3 regions of the Thermoanaerobacter brockii subsp. finnii Ako-1 genome follow, and region 3 is predicted to be linked to each of the others. Evidence: riboswitches for the same ligand, from Rfam matches in the RefSeq annotation. Region 3 holds a riboswitch; each other region holds the start of a gene.
The links. A riboswitch is a leader RNA that binds a small molecule or an ion and turns the genes downstream of it on or off. The one in region 3 is predicted to bind S-adenosylmethionine.
Positions count from the first base shown of each region.

Region 1: it holds a riboswitch for S-adenosylmethionine, as region 3 does, so the genes downstream of both, THEBR_RS03550 (methylenetetrahydrofolate reductase) here and THEBR_RS06750 (methionine ABC transporter ATP-binding protein) in region 3, are expected to answer to the same signal.
Region 2: it holds a riboswitch for S-adenosylmethionine, as region 3 does, so the genes downstream of both, metK (methionine adenosyltransferase) here and THEBR_RS06750 (methionine ABC transporter ATP-binding protein) in region 3, are expected to answer to the same signal.

Region 1 is NC_014964.1:740,708-751,200, reverse strand. Features, by position in the region: gene THEBR_RS03590 (patatin-like phospholipase family protein) at 1-789, opposite strand, end outside; gene THEBR_RS12845 (DUF6930 domain-containing protein) at 901-1,077, opposite strand; gene THEBR_RS12840 (hypothetical protein) at 1,106-1,231, opposite strand; gene THEBR_RS03580 (hypothetical protein) at 1,537-1,782, opposite strand; gene rlmD (23S rRNA (uracil(1939)-C(5))-methyltransferase RlmD) at 1,793-3,151, opposite strand; gene THEBR_RS11730 (spore coat associated protein CotJA) at 3,353-3,526, shown strand; gene THEBR_RS03570 (spore coat protein CotJB) at 3,531-3,788, shown strand; gene THEBR_RS03565 (manganese catalase family protein) at 3,802-4,374, shown strand; gene THEBR_RS03560 (YbaK/EbsC family protein) at 4,391-4,891, opposite strand; gene THEBR_RS03555 (homocysteine S-methyltransferase family protein) at 4,860-7,283, opposite strand; gene THEBR_RS03550 (methylenetetrahydrofolate reductase) at 7,297-8,208, opposite strand; SAM riboswitch class I at 8,272-8,376, opposite strand; gene glgP (alpha-glucan family phosphorylase) at 8,876-10,493, shown strand, end outside.
Region 2 is NC_014964.1:1,820,754-1,831,246, forward strand. Features, by position in the region: gene THEBR_RS09090 (TIGR03826 family flagellar region protein) at 1-81, opposite strand, end outside; gene THEBR_RS09095 (ComF family protein) at 120-809, opposite strand; gene recD2 (SF1B family DNA helicase RecD2) at 936-3,143, opposite strand; gene metK (methionine adenosyltransferase) at 3,343-4,530, opposite strand; SAM riboswitch class I at 4,588-4,692, opposite strand; gene THEBR_RS09110 (rubrerythrin family protein) at 4,805-5,308, opposite strand; tRNA gene THEBR_RS09115 (tRNA-Tyr) at 5,445-5,530, opposite strand; tRNA gene THEBR_RS09120 (tRNA-Val) at 5,552-5,627, opposite strand; tRNA gene THEBR_RS09125 (tRNA-Pro) at 5,632-5,707, opposite strand; gene THEBR_RS09130 (hypothetical protein) at 5,865-6,404, opposite strand; gene yyaC (spore protease YyaC) at 6,500-7,012, shown strand; gene THEBR_RS09140 (Gmad2 immunoglobulin-like domain-containing protein) at 7,017-8,471, opposite strand; gene THEBR_RS09145 (sensor histidine kinase) at 8,569-9,969, opposite strand; gene THEBR_RS09150 (response regulator transcription factor) at 9,980-10,493, opposite strand, start outside.
Region 3 is NC_014964.1:1,349,639-1,360,131, reverse strand. Features, by position in the region: gene THEBR_RS06755 (methionine ABC transporter permease) at 1-564, opposite strand, end outside; gene THEBR_RS06750 (methionine ABC transporter ATP-binding protein) at 557-1,591, opposite strand; SAM riboswitch class I at 1,661-1,783, opposite strand; gene thpR (RNA 2',3'-cyclic phosphodiesterase) at 2,037-2,585, shown strand; gene THEBR_RS06740 (Rqc2 family fibronectin-binding protein) at 2,610-4,322, opposite strand; gene THEBR_RS06735 (Chromate resistance protein ChrB) at 4,520-5,047, shown strand; gene THEBR_RS06730 (MFS transporter) at 5,063-6,193, shown strand; gene dapF (diaminopimelate epimerase) at 6,285-7,109, shown strand; gene THEBR_RS06720 (YicC/YloC family endoribonuclease) at 7,155-8,027, shown strand; gene remA (extracellular matrix/biofilm regulator RemA) at 8,040-8,333, shown strand; gene gmk (guanylate kinase) at 8,343-8,966, shown strand; gene rpoZ (DNA-directed RNA polymerase subunit omega) at 8,963-9,175, shown strand; gene coaBC (bifunctional phosphopantothenoylcysteine decarboxylase/phosphopantothenate--cysteine ligase CoaBC) at 9,187-10,386, shown strand; gene priA (primosomal protein N') at 10,437-10,493, shown strand, end outside.

The DNA.
Region 1 (10,493 bases), 610 kb from region 3:
ATAATATTTATATCCTTTTAGTCCTTTTAAAGCTTTTAGACCATCAAAGTACCCTAATTTAAGATTATACCTGGAAAGATTTTTATCAAAATCTAATATCCCTCCTAAATCCTCTTTTGGAGAAATGACCAAAACATTTAAGCCTTTAAAATCAAGTTTCCTCACGATTCCAAAGCTTCCTGTCCTTATGACTATCAAGTCCTTATATCCCTTGTCCATTAGCAAATTAGCAGGAAGATTGTTGTATATCCCTCCGTCAATATACTTTTTTCCATCAATTTTTTCCCTCTTAAAAACAGGCAAGTAAGCGCTTGCCATCAAATAATCTACCAATTTCCCTTGAGGAATGTCTTCAATGTATAATTCCAACGGCTTTAAATCACTTAAAGACACTGTCACAATGCCAAAATCCTTCCCTGACCTTCTTATCTTGTCTTCATCTATAACTTCTTGTAATAAATTCCTCAAAGGAGTTATATCTAAGCCTCCATCTCCAAAGATGCCTTTTAATCTTTGAACTAATAAAAGGATATCTTCTCTTTCCAGCTTACCCTTTTTCAATTTCTCTATCTCTTCATCCTCAGCCTTTATGACTTTGGAATAAGAAATATCATACCATAGCTCATAAGCCTTTTCAAAATCTCCTTGCACTAATACAGCCCCATTTAAAGCGCCTACAGAAGTGCCTGCAATTCCTCCTACTTCTATTCCTTCCTCTATCAGTGCCTTATAAACTCCTATTTGATAGGCCCCTCTCGCTCCTCCACCTTCTAATACTACTCCATACATTTTATATCCCTGCCTTTTCGCTACTTTGCACTATTAAGTATACCATATATTACCTAGAAAATAAATAAAAGCAGATAGCAATTCATTCTCCCAAAACTATCTGCTTTCTTATTAAAATTGAAATTCAGAAAAGCTTTCTACAAATCTATCAATAGCTTTTAACCTTTCTTTAACCTGTAAATCTATTTTTCCACGTTCACATAAATCCGTCAATAGATAAAGCAAATATTCATCTCTTACAAAAATCCTTCTGGGCTTTCCTATATTTAAAATATAATTGATTACCATATCTAAAACATATTGGACCTCATCATCTTCAGGAGCAAGTAAATATTGATCTATCCATTTCTGTTCGGGAATCAGCTAAAATACAACTTCTAATAGCAATAGGCCGTTCATACCGTTTATCTCTTATTGTACTATTTACATAAGCTATATCCATCTCTATGTCAGTCCCCGTATTTTTTTGCTTGGCAATCCTCGATAAAAGCAATTCATCTTTTAATACAGGAATTAAGTATTTCCTTTCTGGAATAACAAGAGGAGCAGCATGAGTAATCCATGTATTTTGTTGTTTACCATACCTATGAACTAAGGTTTCTCCTGCTTCAAAATCTACTTTAATGTCCTTTTCAATAAAATCTTATTTTAAAGCTTTTTGAATTCTACGATATTTTAGCTCCATAATTTCTTCTTTCCATGATGTCAAATATAATAGCATGAGTGTCAATTTTTTTACTATGACATCTATTTCAAAGTCGACAGTTTCTTAGCATATCGTTCTTCATTGTAGGCTTCACCATTTTTTAGCACATCGTATATTTCTTCTATTAATATTGCGGCGATTTTTTCTTTTGCCTGTTGTTCTGTGTATCCTGATTTTTTTAGTCTTTCCAGTGTCACTTTGGTAATTGGTGGATTATTGTCTCTAATCTGGTTATTTACAACCTCTAAAATAATCCTTTTTAAATTCTGATTGGCCAAACGGCTCACCTCCTCATTCTTACTTTCTCTCTATTAAAACTACCGTCTCAACATGATAGGTATGAGGAAACATGTCTACACATTTTACTTTTTTCACTTTATATACATCTTCACTGAGGGTTTTTAAATCCCTTACAAGAGATTCAGGATTACACGAAACATACACTATTTTTTCAGCGTTAAATTTCACAATGTCTTCAAGCGCTTTTGGATTGATTCCAGACCTTGGGGGGTCTACAATTACTACATCAGGTTTTTCTTTTATCTCCTTTAACTTTTGAGATACATCACCGGCAATAAAAGTGCAATTTTCAAGGCCGTTTAGTTTGGCATTCTCTCTTGCTGACATAACTGCTTCTTCTACTAGTTCTATCCCAATCACCTTTTTAGCCATTGGAGCCATAATTATGCCTATGGTCCCTGTACCAGAGTACAAATCAAAAACTATTTTGTCAGATACATCTCCTGCAAATTCCCTCACCGTCTCATAAAGTTTTTCTGCACCATATGAATTGGTCTGGAAAAAAGAAAATGCACTTATTTTAAATTTTAATCCTAAAAGCTCTTCAATAAGATAATCTTTTCCATATAACACATTTAACTTTTCACATACTACAGCATCTGACCAGGAATCGTTTTGAGTATGTAGTACACCTACAAGCCGACTTTCAAAATCCACATTTTTATATATCTCAATAAGCTCTTTAAAGTCATGTTCCAACTGTGTTGTTGTTACAATATTTAACAAAATTTCCCCTGCTTTTGAAGCTTTCCGAACCACCAAATGTCTCAAAAAACCCTTATGAGTTTTTTTATCATAAAAAGGTAGTCCTTTTTTTATTGCATAATCAAAAGTGAGATTTAAAGCTTTGAGAAAGTCATCATCAACAATATTACACTTATCTGTCATAACCACTTCATAAAATCTACCTTTTCTGTGAAGTCCTAACACCTCATTACCTTCTTTATCTTTTCCAAAAGTATATTCCATTTTATTCCTATAACCATGCTCTTTAGGACTTTTCACAATCCCTAAAAATTCATAATCTCTTATTCCCTCTTTTTCAAGAAGCTTCTTTACAATATCTTCTTTTATCTTAAGTTGATCTGAATAATCAACATTTTGATAAATACAACCACCACAATCTCCAAAGTGAGGGCAAAAGCTTTGCTTCTCCAAAGGAGAATTCTCTATTACTTCCACTATTTCGCCTTCTACCATATCCTTTTTTACTTTTTTAACTTTTGCCTTTATTATTTGCCCCAAAAGTGCTCCTTTTATTTTTACTTTTTTCCCCTCAAAATAGACTATCCCAAATCCACCAAATTCCATGTCTTTTATCTCAACTGTTATAATATCATTTCTTTTCACTCTCATTCCTCCTTCGCTATTTAGATTATACCTCTTTTTTCTCAATAATTCTAATATAATTCACTAAAATGTTTTTATCAAAAAATAAAATAACCTTTACATAATTTTAATAAAGTTGTACACACTTTTGATTGTTTTTTTATTGTATCACAAACATATATACAAGAATATTATATTAGTAAATATACAGATTTGGGAGGTTTAAAAATGTACGACTATAATCCTTATGTGCAGGATTATGCTTTTCCTTCTCTAAAGCTTGCACAGGCTTATGTGCCTTTACAGAAGTATGTATCTCTTTATCCTCCGGAAGAAGCCATTAAAAAAGGCACTGTCTTTCCTGAACTTGATATGCCTTATGTAGGCGAAAAAATGAGGTGATAAAATGGATGGCAATCAAATATCTATGCTTAAGAAAATCATGGAAATAGAGTTTACCTGCATAGATTTGAATCTATATTTAGACACTCATCCCGAGGACCAAAAAGCTCTTCAAGACTACAACTATTATTCTAATCAATTGTCTATGCTAAAACAGCAATATGAACAATTTTACGGGCCCTTGATGGTTTTTGGTCATTCACAAAGTCAATATCCTTGGAAATGGGTAGATGACCCATGGCCTTGGGAAATAGAATATTGAGGAGGACTTTGCTATGTGGGTTTATGAAAAGAAACTACAATATCCTGCTAAAGTATGCAAACCAGATGTAAAAATGGCAAAATACCTCATCGCCCAATATGGAGGCCCTGATGGAGAATTGGCAGCCGCTTTAAGATATCAAACTCAGCGATTCGTCATGCCTACAGGAAAAGCAAAAGCAGTTTTGACAGACATTGCTACAGAAGAATTAGCACACCTTGAAATAATAGCAACTCTTGTTTTCAAGCTTTTAAAGGGAGTACCAGTAGAAATATTAAAAAGAGAAGGATTAGGGGAATACTATACAGAACATGATAGAGGCCTATTCTATGCAGATACAACAGGAATGTTATGGACCGCCGCCTATATCCAGGCTAAAGGAGATGCAATCGCTGATCTACACGAAGATATGGCAGCCGAAGAAAAAGCAAGAGCAACTTATGAACATTTAATAAATCTCACAGATGACCCTTGTGTAAAAGATACTCTAAGGTTTTTGAGAGAAAGGGAGATTGTACACTTTCAAAGATTTGGAGAAACTTTAGTACAGGTAAGAGAATATATGGAAAGTAAAAAATTCTTTTAAAAAAGTAGATGTATGTCTATTGGCATACATCTACCCATTTTCCTTCTACTATTTTATCAAGGTCTTCGACTTTTATGGTAGCAGCAGCATTTGTATCACCAGCTGCAGGATATACTACCTCATAATTTTTTAAAGACACATCATAATATACTTCAATCGGATTTTTCAGCCCATAAGGACAAACGCCACCAACAGGATGCCCTGTAACTTCTAACACTTCTTCTGGGGATGCCATTTTTGCTTTTGTTTTAAAAGTATCTTTAAATTTTTTATTGTCTATTTTTCTATCCCCTGCTGTTATATTCATAATATATTTATCTTTTAATCTAAAAAGCATAGACTTTGCTATTTCCCCAGGAGTTACCCCTAAAGATTTAGCTGCTTTTTCCACAGTGCTTGTATCTTCAAAAATTTTTATTTTAATATCATATCCTTTCTCTTTAAAAAACTCTTTCACCGCTTCTACTGACACCTCTACACCACCTTTAAATACCACAAGTTTTACATAAAAGAGCATTTTTTAAGAAAAACTTATCAGCAATTTTAACTGCATCTTGAGCCGTTTTTCCGTAATAATCTGCTCCAATCTTATAGGCATATTCCTCAGTCAAAACAGCCCCGCCTACCATTATTTTCACATCAGTATTTGCTTTAAGCAGTTTGATAATTTTCTCCATATTAAACAAAGTTGTCGTCATCAAAGCACTTAGACCTACTAACGGTGCCCCTGTTCGCTTTACTTCCTCTAATATCACTTCTCCTTTGACATCTTTTCCTAAGTCAATTACATCATATCCATAGTTTTCAAGCAAAACTTTTACTATATTTTTTCCTATATCATGTACATCTCCTTCAACTGTAGCAAGTATTATTTTGCCTTTAGATACTGAACCTTTTGGAAGCTTTTCTTTTATTATCTTAAAAGCGCTTTGCACCACTTCTGCAGAGCTCAAAAGTTGTGGCAAGAAATATATGCCTTTTTCATATCTATCTCCCACTTCTTTTAAGGCAGGAATTATTATGTTATCAACTATAGAAAGAGGTTGAACTTCCTCCTCCAAAATATTTTTTACTATATCTTCTACTCCTGATTTTTTACCTTCTAAAATTTGGATATAGAACTTTGACTTTAAATCTTCTTCCTGAATTTTTTGCTGTTCTTTTTCTTTACCTTCCTCTTTTTGCCTGTTACCATATATTTTTAGATAATTTACACTCCCTTTATCTTTGTTTAGTAAAACCATTGAAGCCCTCAAAGTGTCCATCATGGCTTCATCGCAGGGATTTATAATAGCAGTAGTAAGCCCATAAGATGCTGCCATTGCTAAAAAAGTAGAGTTTATCAACCTTCTTTCAGGTAAACCAAAGGAAACATTGCTAAGTCCCACAACAGTATTTACTCCTAACTCTTCTTTAGCCAATTTTATCGCTTCTAAAGTCTCAATTGCAGCCTCCTGCTCAGAAGAAACCGTCAGCACAATACAATCTATCAATATGTCCTCTTTAGGTATGCCATACTCTTCCGCTTTTTTTATAATTTTTTTCGCATTTTCAATTCTTTCATGCCTATCTTTGGGAAGCCCTTTATCTCCTACAGTAAGTCCTACAACACAAGCTCCGTATTTTTTGACAATAGGAAGCACTTCTTTTAAACTTTCCTCTTTTGCACTTACAGAGTTGATTATGGGTCTACCTCTTAAAATTCTTATAGCTTTTTCTACAGCTTTAATATTAGTGCTATCTATTTGAAGAGGAATGTCTACCACATTTTGTATTTCAGAAACTACTTTAGGAAGTAATTCTTCTTCGTTTACCCCAGGAACTCCCACATTTACATCCAATATTTCCGCTCCGCATTTTTGCTGTTTTATAGCTTCCTCTACTGCTAAACTCACATTTCCCGCCAAAAAAGCCTCACTTAACTTCTTTTTTCCAGTAGGATTTATACGTTCCCCTATAACCCTTAAAAGATAATTTTCACCTATGAAAACTGTTTTTGTATTGGAAGCTACAGCTGTAAATTTGTTGACTTTGACTTTTGGCTTTAAATCTTTTACAGCTTTTTTAACAAGTTTTATATAGTGAGGAGTAGTACCGCAGCACCCTCCCACTATAGAAGCGCCTTTTTCAACAAGTAAAGGAAAGAAACTAGCAAATTCTTCTGGTTTTAAGTCGTAAACTGTTTTGCCGTCGCGAATGACAGGCATACCTGCATTAGGTTGTGCAATAATAGGTATGCGAGAAACTTGAGACATTTTTTCCACTACACTTACCATTTTATCGGGGCCTGTCGAGCAGTTAACGCCAATGGCATCTAATCCTAACCCTTGTAAACTAACTACTACAGTTATAGGGTCTGACCCCATGAGAGTCCTTCCATCTTCTTGAAAAGTCATTGTACATATAACTTTCATGTTTGAATTCTCTTTAGCAGCAAGAATGGCAGCTTTTGCCTCCAGCATATCTGACATTGTTTCAATTAAAACAATATCTGCTCCCGCTCTTTCTGCAGCTATAACTACTTCTTTAAAAACATCATAAGCTTCGTCAAAAGTCATGTCTCCATAAGGGGTCAAAAGTTCTCCAATAGGTCCTATAGAAAGTGCCACAGGTTTATCTTTGGAAGCTTCTTTGGCAATTTTGACAGCCTGAGTGACAATATTGAAAACCTCATTTTCCAGTCCATATTTTGCTAATTTTATCCTGTTAGCGCCAAAGGTATTTGTCTCAATCACATCCGCTCCTGCTTCTATATAGGACCTGTGGATATCAAATACTACTTCTGGATGGGTTATATTCATATATTCGGGACACTCTCCAGTTTTTAAACCCCTCTCTTGAAGTTGTGTCCCCATTGCTCCATCAAAAACAATCACTCTATTTGAAAGTTCTTTAAAAATGTCTAACATTTTTAACCTCCATTTAATTCATCTGTACGTTATTTTCTGCAAAATCACAGACTAAATCATCGACTCTTGAAATTATTTCTAACACAACATTTGTACTCCCTAAAGGCATAATGTGAATTCCTGCAACTTCACTGCGTATCCGCTTTATAAACTCTACAGCTATGTTTATTCCCTCTTCTCTTCCTCCATCCTTTAGCCTTTCTAAAACTTTTTCTGGAATATCTATACCTGGCACTTTTTCATTTAAATTGACTGCCATTTTATAGCTTTTAAGAGGTAATATGCCTATCAAAAGTGGTACATTGAAATTTTTAATCTTTTCAATAAACTTAAATAAAATTTCCTCATCATAAACCGGTTGTGTTTGAATAAATTCTGCCCCTGCCTCTATCTTAACTTTAAGCTTCTCTAGTGCTTCATCCCTTAAATCATTTGGATTTGCAGTCGTACCGGCGCAAAATTCTGTTGGGGAATCTAATTTATTTCCATTGTAATCATAACCTCTATTAAAAGCACTGATAATCTTTAAAAGCCCAACAGAATCTACATCATATACCCCTTTAGCCTGAGGAGTATCTCCACGGGAAGGTTCATCTCCTGTCAAGGCTAGTATGTTTCTCACACCTAACGCATAAGCTCCTAAGAGCTCTGACTGAAGGCCTATCAGATTTCTGTCTCTACAGGTCAAATGAAAAATAGCTTCAATGTTTAAGTGGTCTTGTAAAAGGTGAGCGACTGCTATAGGACTCATCCGCATATTCGCCATAGGACAGTCCGTTATATTTAAGGCATCTACAATGCCTTTTAATTTTCTCGCTTCTTCAATAGTTTTCGTTATATCTACCCCTTTTGGCGTAGAAATTTCTGCTGTCACAACAAACTTCCTTTTCTTAAGTTTAGTACACAAATTTTCATTTTTCAACATCTACATCGCCTCCATTTTTAAAAATAAAAAAGTCTCTTCGCCAAAAGAAGAGACACCAAAACTCTCTCATCTTTCAGCGAAACGCTGCTGGAATTGGCACCAAGACGCATATAAAATGCCGGTTGCCGGGTTTCATCGGGCCAGTCCCTCCACCACTCTCGATAAGAGATTTTAAAGTATTAAATTGTTAAACTATTTAAGCTATATGATACTATGGATTAACTCCTATGTCAATAGAAATTTTTTTGTCCCTCTCTAAAGATTTTGCAGGCTTTTAACTTTTTTAAAATAAATCTGTAAATTTTTTATGTTATTTGCTATACTATAATTGTAAAGAATATAAATTTTCGAGAAAGGAATGTTTTGAATGTTCTCATCTCTTATTTTTGGTATCCTTTCTATTGGATCAATTATACTTTACGGTTTAATCTGGTGGAAAATTTTTGATAAAACTGGTTATGGAGGAGCATATGGTCTTTTGATGTTTATACCTATTGTGAATTTTATAATGCTTTTAGTATTAGCATTCACTGAGTGGCCCGTACATAGATATAAAAATTATTGAGCAATAACACTGTTTTTATTTTTAATACTTGTGCAAACACTTGCATAATGATTTTTTTAATATTATAATATACTTAACACTTGGAAAATGAGGAGGTTTAATATGGGTAATGAAAAATTACCAAGAGTAGCCTATTTCTGCATGGAATATGGCTTACAGTCAGATTTCAAACTATATGCAGGTGGCTTAGGCATTTTAGCAGGAGACCATCTAAAAGCTGCAAAAGAGTTAGGTATGCCTTTAGTAGGAATAGGCATACTGTGGAAACAAGGTTATACAGAACAACATATCGGTGAAGACGGATACCCCTATGATGCCTATCGCAATTACACACGTAAGTACGACTTTTTAAAGGACACTGGAGTAAAGGTAAAAGTAAAAATAAGAAATAGAAATGTGTATTGCAAAGTATGGTTGATAGACAACTTTGACAATGCTCCTCTGTATTTGCTTGACACAGATATACCAGAAAATGGGGACAGATGGATAACAGGTCAACTTTATGGATGGTTTGGTGAAGAAAGAGTTGCACAGGAAATAGTATTAGGCATTGGCGGAGTAAGAGCTTTAAGAGCTTTGGGAATTGATGTTGATGTTTATCATTTTAACGAAGGGCATGCAGTATTAGCAGCCATTGAGCTTATAAGAGAGAAAATGGAAAATCAAAATATGAGTTTTGAAGAGGCGTGGAAAGCCACAAGGGAAGAAGTAGTATTTACAACCCATACCCCTGTTAAAGAAGGAAACGAATCTCACGATTTAGAACTTCTCATGTACATGGGTGCAAACAATGGCCTTTCAATTGAGCAAATGGCTCAAATTGGTGGTGTTCCTTTTAATATGACAGTCGCAGGTTTGAGACTTTCTCGTATTGCAAACGGTGTCTCAAAACTTCACGGTCAAACTGCAAACAAAATGTGGCAACATGTTGACAACAAGGCTCCTATAATTTCAATAACAAACGGAATTGACAGAAACACTTGGGTAGATAAAAGGATAATAGAAGCCTACAACAAAGGTGAAGGACTTTTAGAAACTCATAATATTTTAAAACAAGAATTAATTGATTTTGTATATCAAAGGACAGGAGTTAAATTAGACGCTGACAAGCTTTTGATAGGTTTTTCAAGGAGAGCTGCTCCTTACAAAAGAAGCGACCTTATATTTACAAATGACGAAGTCATAGGTGATTATCTAAGGTCTAAAAAAATTCAAATGGTGTTTTCAGGAAAAGGTCATCCATTAGATGACGTGGGTAAAAAAATTGTCGCAAAATTAATAGAGATGACAAAGAAATATCCTGAAAGCGTAGTATTCTTAGAAGATTACGATATGACAATAGGAAAAATGCTTACTCGAGGCACTGATGTGTGGTTAAACAATCCAAGAAGACCATTAGAGGCCAGTGGTACCTCCGGCATGAAAGCCGCCATGAACGGAGTGTTAAATTTAAGTATTTTAGATGGATGGTGGGCAGAAGCTTGTATAGACGGAGTAAATGGCTGGCAATTTGGGGATGGTTTTGAGTCTGACAATATAGAAGAATTAGACAAACACGACCTTGAAGCACTCTATGACGTCCTTTTAAATAAAGTAGTTCCAACCTACTACAATGATAAAGCGAAATGGGAAAACATGATGAGAGAAAGTATAAGGACGACTTATGAAGCTTTCTCAGCTAATAGAATGTTAAAAGAATACTACGATTTAATGTACACAA
Region 2 (10,493 bases), 470 kb from region 3:
CTGTCTATAGCACACTGGACATAGGTCAATTCCTGTGTACGTGTAAAGCCTTCCGCACCTTTTACAATTTCTTATTTCCATTTCCTTTCATCCCCCTTTTTGATACTTCAAACACCCCATTACATATTTTTACCCGTTGCTATGGTAGCCACATATACATCTTTTGCCCCATTTTCTTTTAAGACTTTGGCACACTCGTCCAAAGTAGCACCTGTTGTCAACACGTCGTCTACCAGTAACACATTTTTCCCAACAATAGTATCTTTGTAAGTCACTTTAAAAGCACCCTTTACGTTTTCTATCCTCTCTTCTTTGTGCAAAGCAGTCTGGGTTGTTGTATTTCTCACTCTTCTTAAAGCCTTAGACATAAAAATATTCAATCGATAAGAAAGTTCTCTTGCTAAAAGTTCTGACTGATTGTAACCTCTTTCGTCAAGTCTAATTTTGTGAAGAGGAACAGGTACTATGACATCTATAGGCCAGTTCATTTTTTTAACTGCATCAGCCATATAGTCTGCAAAAAAAGGTGCCAATTCTCTCTCTTTGAAATATTTGAACCGCCCTATTAAGTCTTTTACAACACCATCGTATTCAAAAGGACTTATATTTTGTTTAAATTCATGACCATGTTCTAAACAATCAGGACATGTTCCTTCATAGTCTATTGGTTTACCACAAATACTACACCTATTACCCTCAATAAATTTTAATGTGCTTTTGCATTTGTCGCATAAATACCCTGTTTTTATAACAGTTTTACAAATAATGCAGGTTGTTTTTGGTGGAAATAAAAGGTCTAAAAAAATCATCTTTATTGCCCCTTATTGCAATTCACTTTTCTTTTATATTTTATATCGGCATTATTAAATTAAAATTAATTAAAAAATTATCATTTTACAGTAAATTTTCCTCTATTTTGTGTAAAATCGTAATATTTAGTTTACATACAAAAGTGCTTTTTTAAGCCTTGAAAGAAGCCCTGAATATCTTTTTGAGATTCTATTGTTGTCAATCATAAATTTCAAATATTTCTCTTGACCTACCAAAATAACCAATTTCTTCGCCCTTGTAACGGCAGTGTACAAAAGGTTTCTTGTTAATAGCATAGGGGGTCCATAAGTAATTGGCATTATGACAACAGGAAATTCACTGCCTTGGCTTTTGTGTACTGTTATAGCATAAGACAAATTTAGTTCATTCAAGTCAGAAAAGTCATAAGTGACAAATTTTTCGTCGTCAAAATATACAGTCAATTCCTGTAATTCTTCGTCTATTGATTGAATTATTCCTATATCTCCGTTAAACACTCCTTCTCCTTCTTCATCGCCTTTTTTCCATTTTATCTTGTAGTTATTTTTTATTTGCATCACTTTATCCCCCACCCTGAAGACAAACTCCTTCATTATTTTTTCGGCTTTAGTTTTGTCGTGGGGATTTAATGCTTTTTGCAGCTCTAAATTTAAATTGTGAACACCAATTATCCCTTTTCTCATAGGGGTGAGTACTTGAATATCATTAATAGGATGAAATCCATAAGCTTTAGGAAGTCTGTTTGTCACAAGCTCCAATATGGTTTTTAATATATCCTCTTGGGTGTTAGCATTTATAAAAAAGAAATCACTATTTTTATCGTTATAGGTTGGATATTCTCCATTATTTATCTTGTGAGCATTTACTACTATCAAACTTTGCTTTTGCTGTCTAAAAATTTCTTTTAAACGTATCACTTTTACTATTCCACTGTCTATTATATCTCTTAGGACATTTCCGGCTCCAACAGATGGAAGCTGATCAGCATCCCCTACTAAAATCAGTTTTGCCCCTATAGGTAGGGCTTTTAATAAAGCATTCATAAGCAATATATCTACCATTGAAGCTTCGTCAACTATTATAACGTCGTATTTTAATGGATCTTTTTCATTTTTGTTAAAGCCCTTCCCTTCTTCCTCCGAATAAGTATATTCTAAAAGCCTATGAATAGTCTTCGCCTCTTTTCCAGTAGCTTCCGTTATCCTTTTTGCGGCTCTTCCTGTTGGGGCTGCAAGAGCCACTTTTTTACCAGCTTTTTCAAAAATACGTATTATACAATTTATTATTGTAGTCTTTCCTGTGCCTGGTCCTCCCGTTATGACAACAACAGAATTTTTAACAGCTTCTTCAACAGCCAATTTTTGATTTTCTGCTAACAAAATACCTGTTTCTTTTTCAAAATTTTTAATTTCTTTTTGGACATCTATGCCTAAATCTTCATTTTCCATTAGTGTCATGTTAAACAATCTCTCTGCTGTGTGTAATTCAGCTATATAGTAAGGTATATAGTAAATTCCTACAGTATCATCTTCAAAAGTTTCAATATGTATTTTTTCATTTTGTACTAAAAGCACAAAAGAATCCTCTACTTCTTCTTCGCTCACTTCTAACAAACTTGCTGCTTCTTTTTTTAACAATTCTTTCGGCACATAGGTGTGACCATTTGCCGCATACTGCATCAAAACATATCGAGTACCAGAAGATATGCGATATAGAGAATGAGGGTCAACTCCTAGGCTCTCTGCTATTTTGTCTGCAGTTTTAAATCCTATTCCAAATATATCGTCAGCCAATCTGTAAGGGTTTTGCTTAATAATTTCAATCGCGTTGTTTCCGTATTCTTTATAAATCTTTATAGCCATTGCAGTGGAAATACCGTACCCCTGCAAAAACACCATCACTTCTTTTATGCCCTTTTGCATTTCATAAGCTTCACAAATTCTTTTTATCTTCTCATCGCTTAGACCTTTTATTTCTTTTAATCTTTCTGGTGCAGTTTCAATTATATTTAAAGAATCAACGCCAAACTTTTTTACAATTTTTCTTGCTGTAACAGGACCTATTCCAGGAATTAAGCCAGAAGATAAAAACTTTTCTATTCCTTCTAAAGTGGTGGGAGCCAAGGTTTCATAATTTAAAACCCTAATTTGCTCACCATAATCAGGATGTTCTACCCATTCTCCTTCAATTTTAATTCTTTCCCCAATGTTTACATAAGGCATATAACCTACAGCAGTGACTACTAAACCTTGGGTACTTAATTCTAAAACCGTATAACCATTTTGTTCATTTCTAAAAATTATTTCTTCAACTACACCCTCTATGTCAATCATAGCCGATTCTCCTGTTTTAATTCTTTTCTTTATTTAATTTTACCTTATATTTAAAGCAAATTAAAGCCAATTCATTTCTTTTTTTCAATTTTTGTGGTATAATTAAGGTAGCGAAGCGTTTACAAAACATAAATTCTATGGCATTTAAAAAAGATATATAAAAAATGCCATAAGCCCGGGTTTACCCGGGCTTTCAAATTTATATTCCTGCCAACTTTTTTAATATATCTACTTTGTCTGTTTTCTCCCATGGGAGGTCTAAGTCGTGTCTTCCAAAGTGGCCATAAGCTGCAACTTGTCTATAAATAGGTCTTCTTAAATCTAAATCCCTAATTATAGCTGCAGGTCTTAAATCAAAAACTTGTTTTACAATTTCCGAAATCTTTTCATCTGATATTTTACCTGTGCCAAAAGTATCAATACCTATTTCAAGAGGTGTAGCAACACCTATCGCATAAGCTAATTGCACTTCACACTTCTTAGCAAGTCCTGCTGCCACAATATTTTTTGCCACATATCTTGCAGCATAACTTGCGGATCTATCAACTTTTGTAGGGTCTTTACCAGAAAAAGCTCCGCCCCCGTGCCTTGCATATCCGCCATAGGTGTCTACAATAATTTTTCTTCCTGTAAGTCCGCTATCACCTTGAGGTCCACCAATTACAAACCTTCCTGTGGGATTTACAAAAATTTTAGTCTTATCATCTATCATATTTTCAGGAATTATAGGTTTTATTACATGTTCAATAATATCTCTTTCAATAGTATCGTGATCAATCTCAGGTGCATGTTGAGCTGATACTACAACAGAATCTACCCTCACAGGCTTATCATCTTCATACTCTACTGTTACTTGTGTTTTACCATCTGGTCTTAAATAGCTTAATGTCCCGTTCTTTCTAACTTCCGCCAGTCTTCTTGCAAGCTTGTGAGCTAGCATTATAGGCATAGGCATTAATTCTTCTGTTTCATCGCAAGCAAAACCAAACATTAAACCCTGGTCTCCAGCGCCAATAGCCTCAATTTCCGAATCTGAAAGTTCTCCTCTTTTAGCTTCTAATGCCTTGTCCACACCGAGGGCAATATCCGGTGATTGCTCATCAATAGAAGTGATAACCGCACAAGTATCAGCGTCAAAACCGAATTTTGCTCTAGTATAGCCAATTTCTTCTACTACTTTCCTTACAACTTTCGGAATATCTACATAGCACTGAGTAGTAATTTCTCCCATTACTAAAACCAAACCGGTAGTTACAGCAGTCTCACAAGCAACTCTGGCATAGGGATCTTTTTTCAAAATTTCATCTAATATTGCGTCAGAAATCTGATCACAAATTTTATCAGGATGCCCCTCTGTGACTGATTCAGATGTAAACAGTCTACGCATTTTTTCTATTCCTCCTTAAAAACAAAATAAAACCCCTTCCAAAAGAAGAGGCACATACCCTCATCTTTCAGAAGCATGCTTCTGAGAGAATTAGCACCTTGTCCTATAGGACAGGTTGCTGGGTTTCATCGGGCTCTTTCCCTCCACCTCTCTTGATAAGAGCATGTTATTAAATTTTCTGATGTCTACTATAGCACACTTTATCTACTATGTCAAATATTTTTGCATCAAAAAAAGAGCATGCCAAAACATGCTCTTTTTTGAAAAATTATATTTAAAATACTACAAATTTTTCTCCAGGAACTCCACATACAGGACATTTTTCTGGCAATACATCAACAGAGGTATATCCACAAACGGGACATATGTAAACTTTTGATATCTTTATGTCTTCTCCTTTTAATGCTGCTTCTTTTGCTTCAGTGTACAATTTTGCATGTATTTTTTCAGCCTCAATAGCATAATGTATGCTTTTTTTAGCTCCAGATTCCTCTTGAAGTTCTGCAACAGCATTATAAGCAGGATACATCTCTTCTACTTCAAAGGTTTCCCCTTCTATAGCTTTTTCAAGATTTTCTACTGTATTTCCAACTTCTCCAAGAGTTTTGTAATGATTTGTGGCATGTACCAATTCAGCATAGGAAATAGCCCTGAAAAGTCTTGCAATATTAGGTTTGCCTTCTTTTTCAGCTACATCAGCAAAAATTTGATATCTCATGTGAGCTTGACTCTCTCCAGCATAGGCTTCACTAAGATTATGTCTCGTCATTTCTCTCATAAAAGATTCCTCCCTAATTAAATTTTTATTAATAAATAATAATTTTCTCTTTCAAATAATATTATACTACACTTTTTTACCATGTCAAGACATTTGAAGGAGAAAAATAAAAAAGACCTTACGGTCTTTTTTTCAATGGTGGAGGGAGATGGATTCGAACCATCGAAGGCGACAGCCAACAGATTTACAGTCTGCCCCCTTTGGCCACTTGGGTATCCCTCCACAATATTTAATTTTTGAAAATGGTGGTCGCAATAGGACTCGAACCTATGACCCCCTGCTTGTAAGGCAGGTGCTCTCCCAGCTGAGCTATACGACCACAATGGTCGGGATGGAGGGACTTGAACCCCCGACCCCATGCTCCCAAAGCACGTGCGCTACCAACTGCGCCACATCCCGACATCAGTGACGAAATAAATTATAATAGAAAAAATGAAATTTCACAATAGGCATAAAAGCTTAAAAATGGCCGTTTTATTGATTTATCGCTTGCAATCTTTAAATTTTTTAAGAATACGTCATATTTTAAAGTGTCTGCACAAAATACCACATAAGGTCATTTCGCGGCAAAATATTTATTTGCTATTTCTACAAGATAATTTATCTCTTCGGAAGAAAGTTTATTTTTCAATATGTTTAATAATCTTTCATTATCTTCCTTTGTTAATCCTTTCTCTGCCATCTTCATAATCTTATCCATATCCTCTTTCCCTAACTTCTGTAAAATTTCCATTACCTTTGCCTTCTGAGAAGCTTCCATTTTATCTTGTATTTCCAATATTTCTTCTACAGTAATCACTTTTTCTTTTTTATCTTTTTCATTTTCTTGTGTTGTAGTTTTATCTACATTTTGCTCAAGAGCTTGGCTTGAATATTTTTCTTCTTCTCTTGAAATTTTTGTAGTCTTAGACTCATTATATTTTTCTACATTTTCTATTTCCCTATCCCACATCTGTTTCCCTGCGGGATATACTTCATCAAAAGTTTTAATTTCCTCCTTATTCTTATGTTCTTTAAAATATGTTTTTAACATAAACATAGTAGTAGCTGACAAAAATACCGCGATTAGAATTATGTAAACTGTATATTTTTTCATTTTTGAAAACCTCCCATTATTTTAACTGTACACATTTATTATTCCTTCCCTTAATTTTTTAATTCAGTTTATTATTAAAAAGGGAGGCTTCAATTATGGAAGAATTAAGGCTTAAATATGATGATGATAACGCCGTTTATTTCATAGCTAATTTTTTAAATTCCTATTTAAGCCCTAATTCAGTTTTTTTATGTATTGGTACAGATAAATTTATAAGCGACTCCTTAGGTCCTATCGTAGGAAATCTGTTAACAAAATCACTTCCACCAACTTACTTTGTTTACGGTACCTTAAAGAGGCCAATTCACGCTATAAACTTAGAAGAAAATATAAAATACATAAAAAAGAAGCATCCTAATAGTAAAATTATAGCTATAGATGCTTCTTTGGGAGACAAAGAAAGTATAGGAAAAATCTCAATAAAAAAAGCCCCACTGTACCCTGGAAAAGGGGTGGGGAAAATGCTTCCTCCTGTTGGAGATATTTCAATAGTAGGCATTGTCGATGTATATGACTCATTGCCATTAAATTCAATTAGATTAGGCTTTGTTTTTGATATTGCAGAAACAATAGCAGAAGGAATTTATTTAGCTTTGAAACATTCATAATTTTTTATTTTAATTTTAAAGGTATAGAAACTAAATTTTGTATAGAACCATCTTTAGGGCTTAAAGAGAAAACTTGAAGAATCCCATTTTGCGGCTCTTTTAAAGGCTTATAGGAAATTATAGCTTCGAAATCCCCCCAAGAAGGAGCAGCGTCAGTTGCTTGGACAAAACTCTCATTTAAAATATTGCCATTGCTACCAATTAGCCTTATATTTACCCCTCCTTCAAATACTCTTGCCTTTCCTATTACTTTGAAGGGGCTTGAAACCACATCATTTTTGGCTGGAGCCATTACTTTTATATTAAGCTCATAAGAAATGCTACTGTTATCTGAAACAATTATCGCTCTTGCTTCCTTGTCTTTCGTAAGTATTATACCTAATTCGTCTCCTACTTTTATTTCCGAAAAGCTGATATCCCTTTCAGCATATTTAATTCCCCCTTCAGGGTCATAACTAACCTTTGCCATGAAGTGGATAATAGCATTCGGTAGTACTTTTATATCTGGTCCCGCTTCATTTCTTAAATCCTGAGCATCCTGGTATTCCCTCTCAATAGTAATAATTCTATTTGCATAATCAATAGCCTTTACTTTTCCATAAATAAAGGATTCACCTTTTAAAGGATCTGTCTCAGGTATTGGAGTGAACTCAGCCGATACATTGCTAATAACCCATATATAATTATCTCCTTCTCCAAGAGGTTGAATTAATTTTATGCTATATACTTTATTGTCATGTACTGCTTCTATATCAGCTGTCCCATCACTTTTCTTTTTTAATGTCAGCTCATTTTGACTTCCTAAACCTATTACACCTCCCTCTTTTCTAAGAAGTTGAATAGGGTCAAAACGCCATGTTTCTTTCCCTAAATCTGCTCTTTCTTGTAATTTCTTTATCCTCTCTGGGTTATTGTATACATCGCCTACTAATATCATTCTTTTTAAAGGATCTAAACCTATTTTGTATTTTCCTATTGCATCTACCTTGTTCCCTTCTATTAAAATTTGAACATTGTTTACACTAGGAATATCTGTTAATACATTTACAAGAGCAGCAACCTTTAGTTTGTCTATCTGCTCATTGTCACTCTCTTGAAGAAATTCTTTAGACAAGTTTACAAAAACTGTCCCTTCTTGCATATCTATAGAAAGCAGTTTTGTTCCAATTGGAAACACCGGTTTTGCATATTCATCCGTAGGTCCTTTAATCATTTCAAGTATTACTTGCTTCAAAACATCTGCATCTTTGGGAATAAATCTTCTTTCTAAAATTAAGCCATTCATTTTATCATTTAAAAAATAAAGTGAAATTTCTTTAGACATATCTTGAGACATACCTTGACTTAAAGGCCTAGGATTTATAGGCGGATTATCATCCTTGTTGCTAAAATCTTGAGCGCACCCCGACACCATCAAAACAAATAGCAAACTCACAATTAATAATAGAATCTTTTTCACCCTTCCCCCTCCTTTCATTATTTTTTCTTTAATTTAATAATACTACTTTTTCAATATCCAAATAATTAAATAAGCATAAAAAAATTATTAAAAAAAATTAATCCTTTTTCTTTTTAGGCAAAGTAATTCTAAATACAGTTCCTTCTCCCACTTTACTTTCCACTGTGACTTTACCTTCATGAATATCTATTATCTCCTTAGCAATAGCGAGTCCTAAGCCAAAACCACCACTTTTTTTAGACCTTGCAGTATCTCCCCTTGTAAATCGGTCAAATATCTTGGGAAGAGTTTCTTCACTTATACCCATACCATTATCCGCTATCGTAAGGTAAATATTGTTTTCATCTTCTTCTAAACCTACTATCACATTCCCTCCATCATGAGTGTATTTTATTCCATTTTCTACTATGTTATAGACCATCCTATAAAACCTGTCGGGATCAACTTCTGCAAAAACATTATTTTCTCCTTTAAATTCAAGGTTTATCTCTTTCGTTTTTGCAAGAGGGAGAAGACTTTCTATTACATCTAATATAATCTCGCTAATCTCACTTTTCCTAACTTTTACTGCTTTAATCTTATCCATTCTCGCTAATTCTAACAAGTCATTTACCAACCTTGTCATCCTATTCAGCTCTCCGTCCACATCCTTTAATATTTCTTTATAAAATTTTATATCTTGATTTTTGCTATTTATGAGAGATTCTATCAACGCTTTTACTGATGCCAGAGGAGTTTTTAGTTCATGAGAAGCATCTGAAACAAATCTTTTCCGCTCTTCATCTATTTTCATTAAACTGAAACTCATCTTATTAAAAGCATTAGCCAATTTTCCAATTTCATCATTGCTTTTTACCTCAACTTTGTAGTCCAATTTCCCTTGAGATAAAATATTTGTTGCTTCTGTTAATCGTTTTAAAGGATTAGTAATGTAAGAAGCCACTAAAAGGCTTAAAAGGCTTACCAAAAATCCAATACCTGTAAAAGTATATATCATGCGATATTTTATAGAGTTTAAAAGATCTATTATATTATCTATAGAAGAAGATATAAGTATTGCTCCTACTACATTGTTTTTTGCTATAACGGGAACTGCAGTATACATCGCCCAACCTACACCATTTATATCATGAATACTTGTAGAACCCTTGCCATTTAAAGCCTCTTTTATATCGCTGTAATCCTTTATTACTTTTCCTTCAAATTCCTTTGAGGAAGCAGAATCTACCAATACTCTTCCATTTATATTAGTGAAAAGTATTCTTGAATTTATTTGTTTTGCATACTCCATTATAGTGGGCTCAATCAAATAAGAAGAAGTAGTACCTACAAATCTTGATACAAAATTAGATACCATATTGGCTTGCATTAAATTATTGACTCTGACATTGTCTAAATAGCTTCTTTCAATATAACGGTAAAGATAAAGCCCAGTTAATGCCAATGAAATTATTAAAATTATTAAATATAAAGAAAAGATTTTCCACCTTAAACTCATTTTATCACCTTTACTTCATATAGTATCCTGCACCCCATTTGGTGAAAATATATTGAGGATTTGCAGGGTCATCTTCAATTTTCTCCCTAAGTTTTCTCACATGCACTGTAACAGTATTTGTATCACCGTAAAAATCAAATCCCCATATCAAGTCTAACAATTTATCTTTCGTATAGACTTTTCCTGGATTAGAAGCTAACAACACTAAAATTTCAAATTCTTTATTTGTAAGCTCAATTCTCTTCCCTCTCTTGTAAACTGCTCTTTCGGGAATATTTATATAAAGTTCTCCCCTTCTTATTTCATCTTTCCGCTTAGTATAAGGATTTGTAGCTCTTCTTAAAAGTGCTCTTATTCGCGCAGTAAGCTCTCTAGTATTAAAGGGCTTCGCTAAATAATCATCAGCTCCTATTTCTATCCCTACAATCTTGTCAATATCGTCTCCTCTTGCAGTAAGCATAATTATGGGAATATTTGAAAAAGTCCTTATCTCTCTACATACCGAAAAACCGTCTAACTTAGGA
Region 3 (10,493 bases):
CATAATGTCGAGCATAAATCGCTGATATCCATATCTTACTGCTAAATCTCCTAGCCCACCACCTCCTATAACACCTGCCATGGCAGAATATCCCACTAAATTTATAGTAGTTATGGTAATCCCTGCGGCTATTGAAGGTAAAGCCTCGGGGACTAGCACCTTGGTTATGATTTGAAGGGGTGAAGCTCCCATAGACTGGGCTGCTTCAATGATACCGCGGTCTACCTCTCTTAATGCTGTTTCGGTAAGCCTTCCCATAAAGGGAATAGCCGCTACCGAAAGGGGAACAATCGCTGCGGTGGTCCCTATAGCTTTCCCTACAAGCAATCGTGTAAAAGGTATAAGCACGATTAAAAGTATTACAAAAGGCACAGAGCGAAAAATATTTACAATAGTGCCTAGTATTTTGTTTAAAAGTTCGTTTTGCAGTATCTGATTCCTGTCGGTTACCATCAGCAGGATTCCGAGGGGTACCCCGAAAATCGTTGCTATGAACGTTGACACCGCCACCATGTAAATAGTTTGCCATGTGGCAACCAGCAACAAGTTTATAGTTTCAGACATTTTCAATCACCTCCACGTCGAGTCCCAAATCTTTTAGATATTTTAAAGCAGCGTCTGTTTCACCGTTTTTGCCTCTTAGCTCAACTATAAGAGTACCGTAGGGCATACCCTGGATGTGGTCAATGTTTCCATAGAGAATATTGGTGTCAACATCAAATTTTCTTATAATGTTTGATATGACAGGTTCTGTTGTAATTTCGCCGAAAAAGGCAATTTTAATAATTTTGCCTTCCAAGTGTTCGTGGGACAAGTTTTCAATCCTATCTTTTAATTCCTTAGGCATTTCTGATAAAGTTACAGATTTCAAAAAATTTCGTGCGGTTTCTGTTTGAGGTTTTTTAAATACTTCAATAAGAGGTCCCTGTTCTACCACACGACTTTTTTCAATAACTGCTACTTTATTGCAAATTTGTTTAATGACATTCATTTCATGAGTTATGAGAACTATGGTGATTCCCAGCTCCCTATTTATATCTTTTAAAAGATTTAAAATAGAAAGAGTTGTTTCTGGATCCAGCGCTGAAGTAGGTTCGTCACAAAGAAGAACTTTCGGATCATTAGCCAGGGCTCGTGCTATACCTACCCGCTGTTTTTGACCGCCTGAAAGCTGAGAAGGATAGTTGTCGGCCTTGTCGGAAAGCCCCACGAGCTCTAAAAGATTTTCTACTTTTTTATCGATTGTCCTTTTGTCCAGCCCGGCAATCTCCAAAGGAAAAGCCACATTGCCTCTGACAGTTCTGGATGATAACAGATTAAAATGCTGGAATATCATGCCTATTTTTTTTCGCATTTCTTTTAATTCAGAGGGAGAAAGCCGAGTCATTTCAACACCATCTATCTCAATTGAACCGAAAGTTGGCTTTTCGAGCATATTTATGCAGCGCAGGAGAGTACTCTTTCCAGCACCGCTCAGACCTATAATTCCAAAAATATCGCCTTTTTCTATGTTGAGGTTGACGTCTTCCAAAGCCCTAACATTTCCTGAAGCTGAATGATAAACTTTTGTAAGATTTCTAATATAGATCATAGAAAAACCTCCTTTCCCAAAATAAAAATAAAAAATCCTCTTCTGACAGTACGAAGAGGTTTTTAAATCCTCTTATCTGCCAGAACTCAACGTTCTGCAGGAATTAGCACCGTGCAGCCGCATGTTTAAAACTTTCGGCCACCGGTTGCCGGGTTTCATCGGGCCAGTCCCTCCACCTGCTCTCGATAAGAGTTTTTATTTTATTATTCACTTTAGCAATTTAATTAGATAATAACATCAACATAAACATTTGTCAATAGGTTAAAAAAGTCATGATGTAAGTTATTTAAAAAATCATAAAGCTAACAGAAACAGAGGCAAGAAAAATATAGCAATAGTCTATTTGAGATGGATTTTTTTTGCTTCTATTTGCTATAATTTTGAGGAGGACAATGAAAGTTTTAATACAATTATTTCCATGGAAATAGAAAAAAGGAGGAGTGCTATGAGAACGTTTATTGGAATTGATTTAGATGAAAAATCAATAGGGAAATTATCAAGTTTTCAGGAAGAGTTAAAAAATTATACGATAAAAGGAAGATGGACTCATAAAGATAATTTCCATATTACTTTAAAATTTCTAGGGGAAATAGAAACAGAAAGTGTAATGAAAATAAAAGACTCTCTTGAAGTAGCAGTAAAAGATATTAGTCCCTTTTATATAAAATTTGACAAAGTAGGATTTTTTAAGGGAAATGGCGATATGCGAGTATTGTGGGTAGGTACAGAAGAAAATTCCTTTCTTAATAAACTGCATGACAATATAGATGAGGAATTATATAAAATTGGCTTTGAAAAAGATAAAAGAAAGTTTACTTCCCACATTACCATTGCCAGAGACATACGTTTAAGCATTGACATAGAAGAAGTAAATAGTCTTTTTGAAAAACAAGAAAAAGGAGCAATTTTAGTAGATACAGTTTTTTTGTATGAGAGTGTTATACAAGAAAATAGAAGAAAATATATTCCTATATTTAGTGTGCCTTTAAAATAAGAAGTAAGATGCCTAAAAAGCATCTTACTCTGGGTCTACATAAAGGGTCTTTTGGCTTGTATATATTACAAAACCTGGTTTTGCGCCAGAAGGTTTTTTTACGTATTTTTTTAAGGTATAATCAACAGGTACATTTGAAGAATGTTTCGCTTTGCTATATTTGGCGGCTAATTTTGCAGCTTCAATAAGAGTTGTTTCAGGCACAGGTTTGTTATTTGTCTTGATTATGACGTGAGACCCTGGCATGTCTTTTGTGTGAAGCCATATATCGTTAGGATTTGCGAATTTTAACGTTAGATAATCGTTTTGAGTGTTGTTTTTCCCTATATATATGTCGAAACCGTCTGAAGATACTACATGTAACGGTTGAGAAAGAGTTTGCCGTGATATTTTTTTCTTTTGCTGCTTATGTATATACCCTTGTTCAGACAGTTCATTTTTTATTTCCTCTATTTCTGATGGTAATGTACAATTTTCCAAGTTCACTAGTTGACCTTCTAAATAAGTTATTTCCTCAAGAGTATCGGATATTTGTTTTTCTATTATTTTATTGGCATTTTTTAACTTGCTGTATTTTTTAAAGTATCTTTGTGCATTTTCTGAAGGGGAATATTTTTTGTCAATGGGTATTTCAATTTCTTCACCAGTGTAATAGTTTATGGTTTTGAAGCTTTCCATTCCTTTTTTTAACAAATGCATATTTGCTGTTATAAGTTCGCCGTAAAGTCTAAAAGTGTCAGCATTTTTTGCTTCGTTTAATTCTTGTTGAAGTTTATCTAATTTGTTATAAAGTTTTTCTAAATTGTTGTTGATGATTTTTCTTAAATCCGAGGACCTTACTTGCAAATTTACTATATTTGCTTTTTCACTGAAAAATTTACAAGCAGCTTTGTTCACTGTAGGGAAAAAAGTTTTTGTAATATATTGAGATAAATCAATACAAGAAAAGTCAATTACTTCATTTTCCTGAAAGGCAATGCAAGGTTTTAAATTTAAGCTTAAAACATCTTCATATATTTTTTTTATGTTTTGATATAGATTTTCAATTTGCTCATCTTCTATTGATTCTACAAATCTGTCAGATATATTACATCTAAAAGTAACTTCTCTTGCCAAAGTGGGGCTAAATCCTTGTAAAATATCTACTAAGGTTTTTTCAATTTTTTTTGACTTGTAGTTATTAACAGCTTCTTTAAAAGAAGGTAGCGAGAGATTATTTATATTTAACTTTTCCTGCAGTGGTGGGTAGACATATTGCCTCCCAGGTAGTACTTCTCTTACTTTACTCATATCGGAATATACTCTTTTTATGCTATCTATTATCGTTTGAGTAGCTTTGTCAATTAATATGATATTGCTGTGTCTTCCCATTATTTCAATAATTAGAGTTTTAATTGTTTGATTTTCTAATTCGTCTTTTGTTTCTATGTCGATTTTTACTATTCTGTCAAATTCTACTTGTTTTATATCTATTATCCTGCCGCTTTGAAGAAATTTTCTCAATAGCATGCAAAACATTGGAGGCTCAGCAGGATTTTCTTTATTTTCTTCTGCAAGATATATTCTTGGATAATTTGCATTAGCAGACAATAGCAGTTTATAGTTTTTACCTTTATTTCGTATTATAAAGATTAATTCTTCTTTTTCAGGTTGATATATTTTATCAATTCTTCCACCAATAATTTCTTCTTTTAGTTCTTTTATTATTGCATGTAAAGTTATGCCGTCCAAAGCCATAGTATAACCTCCAGATTTTATTGTATATAAAAAGTATACCATGAAATCGAAGGGTTTAATAGTGAAAAATTGATTGTATTGATTTTAGTTGTAACATTTGTTACAATAAAACAAGATGTAAAAATAGGAATTAAAGTTTAATTGCCATAAGTAGAAAATTGAAAAGCAAGAGAAAGAAAGATAGAGGAGGTGGAAAGTTGAAGTGGTTACTTTTTGTGTATAAGGTCCCAAGTGATTCGTCAACAGCTAGGGTTACTATATGGAGAAGAATAAAAAAAATTGGCGCTTTGTATTTACAACAGTCTGTATGTATTGTGCCTTACATGGAAAGGTTTTTAAAAGAAATAGAGAAGCTAAAGGATGAAATTAAAGGCTTTGGAGGAGATTTTAAAGCCTTTGAAGTAGTGGCCCTTGATGAAGAAATAGAGAAGGATGTGATAGAACAATTTAATCATCAAAGGAGGGAAGAATATAGTGAAATAAAGGAACAATGTGAAGAGTTTTTTAAAGAGATTGAAAAAGAGATAGCAAGAAAAAATTTTACTTTTGCAGAATTAGAGGAAAATGAAGATGAGTTGAATAAGTTATATAAGTGGTTTGAAAAAGTAGCCCAAAGAGATGTGTTTGAGTGTGAAATGAAAAAAGAGGTTAAGGATTTATTAGAAAAAGCCAGTCGAGACTTTGAATATTTTGCTTCATTGGTTTATGAAAATAATAAAGAGTGAAGGGAGGCATTTTAATTGTTAAATGTAATTATTTTGGGGTTGACAAGTCTTCTTACAGATATATCTACTGAAATGGTATATCCTTTGATTCCACTTTTTCTCACCTCTCAACTGGGGGCAAGCCCGGCAATAGTGGGTATCATTGAAGGTTTTGCAGAAAGTTTAGCTAGCATACTTAAAGTTTTTTCAGGGTACATATCTGATAAAGTAGGTAAAAGAAAACCTTTAGCTATAGCTGGATATTCTTTTTCCACTATAGGAAAAATGTTTTTGTATTTTGCTACTTCATGGGGATGGGTGTTTTTAGGTAGAACTAGTGACAGATTTGGAAAAGGAATACGAACAGCCCCGAGAGATGCTTTAATTGCTGAAGCTGTAGATAAAGATAAGATCGGAAGAGCATATGGACTTCATAGAGCATTGGATACCTTAGGGGCAACGATTGGAATTGCTTTAGCCTATTATTTTTTGACTTCTTACAAAGGGAATTATAAGGCGGTTTTTATGTATTCTTTAATACCAGCTTTTTTAGGAGTTTTTGTGCTGTTTTTTGCTAAGGAAAGCAAAGTAACAAATCAACTTTCAAAAAAGCTTTCATTTTCTTGGAGAAGTCTTGATAGACGCCTTCAAATGTTTTTAATAGTTATTTTAATTTTTGCCTTGGGTAATTCCTCTAATCAATTTTTGCTTTTAAGGGCGAAAAATGTGGGATTTAGCGATTCGGATGTTATACTTTTGTATTTGGTGTACAACATAGTTTATATGATTTTTTCGTATCCTATGGGAAGATTGTCGGATAAAATAGGAAGAAAGAAACTTCTCATCATCGGCTATTTCCTTTACGGAATAGTGTATTTGGGATTTGCTGTTTTTGGCTTTAAAAGTGCTATGTGGATATTATTTTCTGTTTATGGTTTGTACATCGCTTTGACTGAGGGTGTTGAAAAAGCTTTAGTTGCGGAGATTTCTCCACCTCATTTAAAAGGTACAGTTATAGGGCTTCATGCTACTTTTACAGGCATTGGCCTTTTACCGGCTTCTTTTATAGCGGGAATACTTTGGGATACATTGGGAGTAACTGCACCTTTTTATTTTGGCGGAATTATGGGAGTTTTGGCTGCTATTGGCCTTATGATCGTTTTATGATTGTTTTCCTCACATTTTCTTAAAATATCTAACCAAATTAGCCTTTTTTGTGTTATAATATCCTTGAAGATTAGAAAATGGAGTGATATAGGTGAAATTTACTAAAATGCATGGATTGGGAAATGACTTTATAGTAATTGAGGCTCGAGAAAATGTAGATTATAGTGAATTAGCTATTAAACTTTGTGATAGGCATTTTGGTATAGGGGCGGATGGTCTTTTAGTCGTTGAGCCTTCAGGAATTGCGGATATTAGGATGAGGATTTTTAATGCAGATGGTAGCGAAGCAGAAATGTGCGGTAATGGTTCTAGGTGTTTTGCAAAATATGTTTATGAAAGAGGGATAGTAAAAAAAGAGAAAATGGCAGTGGAAACCTTAGCGGGAGTGATTATGCCAGAAGTTTTTGTAGAAAATGGGAAAGTAGAAAGTGTAAAAGTTTACATGGGTAGTCCTATTTTTGAGGCTAATAAAATACCTGTAAAAACTGATAAGCAAAAATTTATAAATGAGCCGGTAAAAATAGATGGGAAAGTTTATAAATTAACTTCTATAAGAGTAGGAGTGCCTCATACTATTGTTTTTGTAAAATCCTTAGATGAAAATATGATTAAAGAATTAGGTCCTAAAATTGAAAAATCTTCCATTTTTCCTCAAGGTACAAATGTGGATTTTGTAAAAGTAGAAGATAAAGAAAATATTTCTGTAAGGACTTGGGAAAGAGGTGTGGGGCTTACTCTTGCCTGTGGAAGTGGTGCCTGTGCCTCTGCAGTAGCTTCAGCAGTTTTAGGTAAGACGGAGCGAAATGTCAATGTCCATTTTAAAGGTGGTAAACTTTTAGTAGAATGGCTGGATGACAATAGTATTTATTTATCTGGAAGTGTGGAAGAAGTCTTTAGAGGCGAGATAGAGCTTTAGTTTAATACAGAGAGAATTTGACTATAATAAGAAAAAGGTGATATGATGATAAAAAGCATGACCGGTTATGGAAGAGGTGAGATTAAGGAAAAAGGCTATTATATAACTGTGGAAATTAAATCTTTAAACCACAGATTTTTAGACATAAATTGCAGGATGAATAAACTTTTAAGTGGACTTGAAGAAAAAGTGAGAGAATTTGTTTCAAAGCAGATTGCGAGAGGGAGAATAGAATTAAATATTGGTTTTGAAGTGTATGAAAGAAGTATTAATGTTATAGAAATTGATGAGAATCTTTTGTCAGAATATCTTAGAGTTTTTACTGATGTAAAGTCTAAATTTGAATTAGAAGGATTTATAAAGGTAAGTGATTTAGTGTATCTGCCGGAAGTTATCAGGGTAAAGAATGAGGATTTGGATTTAGAAGAAATATGGGAGTTATTAAAACTGCCATTGGGAGAAGCTATTAATAACCTCATTGACATGAGAAACAAAGAAGGTATAAAATTATACGATGATATAGTTAATAGAATGGGCAAAATTTCAGATATAGTAAAAGAGATTGAAGATTTGAGTTTTGTAATGGTAGAAGATTATAGAAAAAGATTGGAACAGCGTATAAGAGAATTGGGGGTAGATATAGACCCTAATAGGATGGCAATGGAAATAGCAATTATTGCTGACAAGTCATGTATTGCTGAAGAAATAACAAGGCTTAAAAGCCATATTATTCAATTTAAAGATTCTTTAAAAGAAGAAGGTTCTATAGGCAAAAAATTAGATTTTATAGTTCAGGAGATGAATCGTGAAGCGAATACGATTGCTTCAAAGTCAATAGACTATAGAATTTCTAACAAAGTCATTGACTTGAAAAATGAGATTGAAAAAATTAGAGAACAAGTTCAAAATATTGAGTAGGGAGGAAAAAGTATGTCGATTAAATTAATAAATATTGGTTTTGGCAATATAATTTCGGCGAATAGATTGGTGGCAATAGTCAGTCCAGAATCAGCACCTATAAAAAGAATAATTCAAGAGGCAAAAAATAGAGGTATGCTTATTGATGCTACATATGGTAGAAGAACAAGAGCAGTTATAATAACTGATAGTGACCACATAATACTTTCTGCTGTTCAACCAGAGACCGTAGCTAATCGTCTCAATTCAAATAAAGAGATATTAGAGGACACTTTAGAAGAAGACGAAGAAGAAGAGGAAGAGTAGGGGGAATTTGTGTTGTCGAAAAAGAAAAAAGGGTTACTTATTGTGCTTTCTGGGCCTTCAGGGGCAGGAAAAGGAACCATATGCAAAGCCTTGATGAAAAAAGAGAAAAATTTAAAATTGAGTATATCTGCCACCACCCGTCAGCCAAGAAGCGGGGAAATAGAAGGGAAAAACTATTTTTTTAAATCGGAAGAGGAATTTGAGAAAATGATAGAAAATGATTCTTTTTTAGAATGGGCAAAGGTATACGACCACTACTATGGAACACCGAAGGATTTCGTGTTAAAAAATTTAGAAGAAGGAAATGATGTAGTTTTAGAGATAGATATTCAAGGAGCTTTAAAAATAAAAGAGAAGTTTCCAGAAGGAGTGTTTATTTTCATATTGCCTCCTTCAATGGAAGAATTAAAAAATAGGATTAAAAAACGGGGGACAGAGACAGAAGAGGAGATAATAAAAAGATTTAAAAGTGCTTATGAGGAATTAAACTATGTTTCCAGGTACAATTATGTAGTTATAAATGATAGTGTAGAAGAAGCGGTTGAAAAAATTAAAGCTATAATTATTGCAGAGAAATGCAGAGTTGATAGAAATAAGGATTTGTACTTAGAAATCAAGGAGGGGTTGGTATGATTTTATATCCATCAATTGTAGATTTAATGGAAAAAGTAGATAGCAAATATACTTTGTGTTCTTTAGTTGCAAAAAGAGCAAGACAGCTTATTGCTGGTGACACTAAATTAGTAGACATAGATTCTGATAAACCTGTAACAATTGCTACAGAAGAAGTAAACAATGGACTTATTACTTATCAAAGACCGAAAAAATATGGAATAAAATAGAGGGTGTTGAAATGAATACAAGCAAAAAAAATGTAGTATTAGGGGTTACAGGAGGTATAGCAGCTTATAAAGCTGCAGACCTTACATCTCGACTCGTAAAAAAAGACATAAATGTGGATGTCATAATGACAAAGGAAGCTACAAATTTTATAAATCCTCTCACTTTTGAGGCTTTAACTAACAATAAAGTAGTTGTTGATATGTTTGAGGATAGGAAATATTGGGAAATTGAGCATATTTCTTTAGCAAAAAAAGCTGATGTATTTGCAATAGTTCCTGCAACCGCAAATATTATTGCTAAAATTGCTCATGGGATTGCAGACGATATGTTAACTACTACTATTCTTGCTACAAAGAGTCCTGTACTAATTGCTCCCGCCATGAATACAAACATGTATACCAATCCTGTGACTCAAAAGAATATTAAAATTTTAAAAGAATATGGTTTTTTATTTGTGGAGCCAGCTGCCGGAAGGCTTGCTTGTGGAACTTATGGCGCAGGAAGATTGGCTGATGTAGAGGAGATTGAAAAAGCTATTTTAGAGTTATTGGACAATGAGAAAAAAAGAGATTTTGAAGGGAAAAAGGTGTTAGTAACAGCAGGGCCTACTCGAGAGCCTCTTGATCCTGTAAGATACATTACAAATCGCTCTTCGGGTAAAATGGGCTATGAGATTGCAAAAGCTTTAGTGGAAAGAGGGGCACAAGTGATTTTAATTTCTGGGCCTACTTATATAGAGGTACCTAAAGATGTGACTTTTATTCCTGTAGAAACAGCGGTAGATATGTACAATGCTGTCATGATGCACCTTAATGAAGTAGACATTGTCATAGGGGCTGCAGCTGTTTCTGACTACAGACCTAAAGAGATGAAAAAAGAAAAGATAAAAAAAGATGAAGAGAAATTAACTATTGAATTAGTTAAAAATCCAGACATAATGTATGAAGTAGGACAGAAAAAAGGAAACAAGATTTCGATAGGTTTTGCTGCTGAAACTACTAATTTAGTAGAATATGCACAAAGAAAGTTAAAGGAGAAAAATATGGATTTAATAGTTGCAAATGATGTAACTCAAAAGGGAGCAGGTTTTGAAGTAGACACGAATATAATAAAAATCATAGATAGAGATTTAAACGTAAAGGAGTATCCTTTGATGACAAAGATAGAAGCTTCTCATGTGATATTAGATGAAATAGCTAAATTGTTGTAAGGCCTTTCGGCTTTTTTTATTTGGTAAATATTTAACAGGCGGAGGTTGCCATGTTTGCCGAGGTCGTTGTAGACATTAAATCTTCTAATACTGACAGGGTATATACT